DNA from 2 places in the Schnuerera sp. genome. Region 2 is predicted to be linked to the other one. Evidence: riboswitches for the same ligand, from Rfam matches in the RefSeq annotation. Region 2 holds a riboswitch; the other holds the start of a gene.

Region 1 (2,424 bases), on a different contig from region 2:
AAGACCTCGGCCAGAACCTGCTGATGCGCCGTATTGTCGAGGCCCTGGGTCCGCTCACGGGACGCCGTCAGCAGGCGTGTAGTAAAAGATATATTAACAAATCCTGCATTTGGAGATGTCTGGCTAATCATATCAATATTCACTGCATGATTAGCAAAGCTACTGAAAATATCTGAGATGTTTTTTAGCGTATAAGGAACTTTATTAATTGTTATCATCAACACTTCATCGCTTACACTTAACCCAGTTATACTTTTTTGTTCCATCTCTTTGTCAACCTCCTTTACATATGTTCCTTTAATATTATTATGACTAGAAGTAACATAAATAGGCACATCATATTTATAGCCTATCTCTATAGATCTAGTTTCCATAACCCTTGCTCCTAAACTAGACATTTCCATCATCTCTTCATAACTTATATAATCCAATTTTTTTGCTTTTGGAAAAAGCCTTGGATCAACACTATAAATTCCTTCTACATCAGTATATATCTCACATGCACATTGAAGCTTTGCTGCTAAAGCTACTGCTGTTGTATCTGACCCTCCTCTACCTAAGGTAGTTATCTCTCCTAATTCATTAGCTCCTTGAAATCCAGCAACAACTACAATTTTTCCTTCTTTTAAATACTTTTTGACATTATCAATATCTATTTCTACAATTTTGCTTTTAGTATGTATGCCTTTCGTCCTAATACCTGCTTGGAATCCTGTTAAGGAAATAGAATCATATCCCTTTTCTTTTAATATCATAGATAGTAATGAAATAGAAACTTGCTCTCCTGTGGCCATAAGTACATCAAGTTCTCTCTTGCATGGAGTATCAGAAATACTCCTAGCCATCTCAACAAGTTGGTTAGTTGTCTTTCCCATAGCAGAAACTACTATTACAATATTATAACCCTCTTGTTTTTTTCGAATTATACTCTCAGCTATACTTTGCATCTTCTCTATAGTCTCTACAGCTGTTCCACCATATTTTCGTACGATTGTTTTCATAACGCAACCTCCTGGCATAAGAAAAGTTTTTATCAAAATGTTGAGATTTAAGGAAACTTTTTAAAAACATTTATGAAATTTCTAAGTCTAAAAAATAAAACATTTTTATTTAATATAAAAAAAGCCATGAGCAAAAGGTACTCATGACTGTTTATACAATCGCCTTTCGCCCCAATGTGGTAAGTACTTCATTAGAAAATTGGGCAACTTTCTAATGACAGTACTATACTTATTCAGCATAGTCCCAATATAGGTATCCCTATATTTCGGCGACTGTTCCTTTCCTACAATTAGTTTACCATAGTACTCTTAACAACCGCAACCTCTTAGTCACATTGCTAAATTTAATTAATTGTATATCAATGTAACACACAAAATTAATATTGTCAACAGAACTTTGGTAACTTTTTATGATTGTTTGTGATATAATTTCAATAAATTAATTATTTTGGAGGTGCACCATGAATGATAGAATACGAATTGGAATAGTCGGGTATGGAAATATAGGACGAGGAACAGAGTTAGCAATAAGTCAAAATGAAGACATGGAGCTTGTAGGCATATTTACAAGAAGAGAACCTGATTTATTAGATACAAAATCCAATGTAATACATATTTCAAATATGTTAGATTTCAAAGATAAAATTGATGTAATGATACTATGTGGAGGATCTGCAAAGGACTTAGGCGAACAAGTTCCTATGACCTCAAAATATTTTAATACAGTAGATAGTTTTGATAACCATGGAAAAATCCCTGAATATTTTGATAAAATAAATAACATAGCTTTGAAATCAAATAAATTGAGTCTTATATCTGCTGGCTGGGATCCAGGTCTTTTTTCACTTGCTCGGTTATTAGGTAAATCAATTTTACCTAATGGTAGAAACTATACGTTTTGGGGAAAAGGAATAAGCCAAGGCCATTCAGATGCTATTAGAAAAATAAAAGGTGTAAAGGATGGAGTCCAATATACAATACCCTGTGAAGAAATTTTGAAAAAGGTTAAAAATTGTGAGGATGTAAATATTCCTTCTTGCAAAATGCATAAAAGAATCTGCTACATTGTATGCGAAGATGGTGAAGATTTAGTAAGAATAGAAAATGAAATAAAATCCATGCCAAATTATTTTGCAGACTATGATACAATTGTAAATTTTATCTCCGAGAAAGAACTTAAAAAAAACCATAATAAAATGCCTCATGGAGGATTTGTTATTCAAACTGGAACTACAAAATCTAATGCTAGGCATAAAATAGAATTCAATCTTGCCCTTGATAGCAATCCAGAGTTCACTTCATCAGTATTAGTTGCTTATGCTAGAGCAGTCCATAAAATGGCTTTAGAAGGTAAAAAAGGTGCTATAACTATATTTGACATTCCATTAGGATATTTATCCTCTAAAACAGGAGAGCAATTAAG
Region 2 (2,424 bases):
TACTTTATGTTCTGGATGTAATTTACCAAAACTTTTGAAGAAATGACCTTCTACACTCATTGCATAATACATTCTTGGAAAGGCTAATATACATCCATTAAGAGCACCAAACATTGAAACCACCATACCAATTATGACTAAAATACTGCCAGATCTCCCCATTAGCTTTTCTGCTGCATAGCTACCTAGATAGAATTCATTATTTGCAATCAAATTTTCAATTTCATTAAAAGGTATAACTCTATATATGGAATAGTTGAATAGAGTGTATAATGCTGTTATTGAAACAATAGAAATAATGATAGCAAGGGGCAAATTTTTCCTAGGTTCTTTTAATTCCTCTGCTACAGTGTTTAAATTAGTCCATCCTTCATAAGCCCATAAGCTAGCGACCACTGCAAAGGCTACCATACTAATGATTGAACCAAAATTTACATCTACTGTTTTAGGTGTAAGACTTAAGTCTGGAGATACTTTTCCGAACATTAGTCCTAATACCATTATAATACCAATAGGTATTAATTTTGCAATCATAGAATAATTTTGGAGTTTTGATCCAAATTTAACACCAAAATAATTTACAATAGTGAGACCTATAATTAGTACTATCGCTATAATTTTAATTGTCCATTCTCCCATGGGTATGATAGCGGTTAAAGCGCTTGGTAATGCAATTGCAATTGCAGCAATAGAACCGGGACCACCGATTAACCAACTATTAAATCCATTTAAAAACCCTACTACAGGAGAATAGGCTTTATTTAAGTATACAGTCATACCACCAGCACGGGGATCAGATGCACCTAGTTCAGCATAACAAATACCTCCTAATAAAGAAACTAAACCACCTAAAATCCAACTTAGCAATGCTAAACCTAAACTCATACCTGTTCTCATCAATACATATGAACCTAGATAGAAAATCCCTGACCCTACCATTATTCCACCTAGAATGCTAACTCCGCCAAATAAACTAATTTCTTTTTTAAAACCTGAATCCGTTGAATGTGTTGAATTCATTGTATTAATTAATTGTTCTGATTGATTTAACAATATTTTTACCTCCCAATCTAATTTTGTCAAATAAATTTTAAAACTAATTTTTAATTAAAATATAAATCAGTTTTTTATATTCAAAAAAACAAAAAAGCATTTGACAGGTATGTCAAATACTTTTGTTAATAGCAAAGCTAAAGACATCCTCTCCCCCTTTCTGGCCCATAGTGAGATAGCTCAACATCAAAGTATCGGGCAAATAAATACAATGATGACAGTTCTACACCTATTAGATGCAGTCCCAGCATCAGATTTTGGTATCTGACACTTCGGCGATGACTCCTTTCCCCATATATCATTGGCTTCCGGCCTTAATATAAGTACTCTTAGTAATCGCACCTCTACCTCACCCTTGGAGGATGAGGATTTTTTATTAAATTTTATATATGATAGCATTTAAAAATTATATTGTCAAGTAAAGATGAAAAATGTAGAAAAAATTAATCAGGAGAAGTAATTGCTTAGGATAAATTAATGGGACAGTGGGGATGGTTTTTACTGTCCCATTAGATTTCATTTAAATATGAATATTTATTATCCAAAGGCACTATAGATTTTATAATAGAACCTCCAAGACATATTTCATCTTCATATAATACTGCTACTTGGCCAGGGGTTACTGCCTTTACTGGCTCATCATATTTTATATGAAGGTTGCCATCTTCTAATATATCCACCGTTACTGGAATATCCGATTGTCTATATCTAAACTTAGCAGTACATCTTAAAGGCATATTAGGGGCTTCTTCCAGTATCCATGAAGGAGATTCTCCGATTAATGAAGTAGAATAAAGGGCTGGATGATTTTCGCCTTGAGCTACATAAAGAAGATTTTTCTTTAAATTTTTACCTGCTACGAACCAAGGTTCTCCTGTACCAATTCCACCTATACCTATTCCCCTTCTTTGACCTAGAGTATAGTGGATCAACCCTTTATGCTTACCTAATTTATTTCCTTCTACATCTATAATGTCTCCTTCTTTTGTTAAAAGATATTTATCTAAGAATTCATCAAAATCTCTTTCACCTATAAAACATATTCCAGTTGAGTCCTTTTTTCTAGCAGTATAAAGATTATTTTTTTCTGCTAATTCTCTAACTTCTTTTTTATTGAGATGTCCTATTGGGAATAGGGTTCTAGAAAGAGCTTGTTGTCCTATTCTAGATAAAAAATAGCTTTGATCTTTATTCTTATCCTTTCCTCTGAGAAGATAGTGTTTACCATTTTTTTCTTCTACTTGAGCATAATGACCCATAGCAATATAGTCTGCTTCTAATTTCAAAGCGTAATCTAGAAAAGAATTGAATTTTATCTCTTGATTACACATGACATCTGGGTTAGGAGTTCTTCCTTTCTTGTATTCATCT

Evidence for each region. A riboswitch is a leader RNA that binds a small molecule or an ion and turns the genes downstream of it on or off. The one in region 2 is predicted to bind lysine.
Region 1: linked by a shared signal. The riboswitch ahead of VK998_RS04340 (aspartate kinase) and the one ahead of VK998_RS03845 (APC family permease) in region 2 are both predicted to bind lysine.

What each region holds. Positions count from the first base shown of each region.
Region 1 is NZ_DATHXO010000178.1:2,006-4,429, reverse strand. It holds partial or broken gene VK998_RS04340 (aspartate kinase) at 1-1,001, opposite strand, end outside; lysine riboswitch at 1,175-1,337, opposite strand; gene VK998_RS04335 (diaminopimelate dehydrogenase) at 1,463-2,424, shown strand, end outside.
Region 2 is NZ_DATHXO010000160.1:14,137-16,560, reverse strand. It holds gene VK998_RS03845 (APC family permease) at 1-1,053, opposite strand, end outside; lysine riboswitch at 1,222-1,408, opposite strand; gene mnmA (tRNA 2-thiouridine(34) synthase MnmA) at 1,563-2,424, opposite strand, start outside.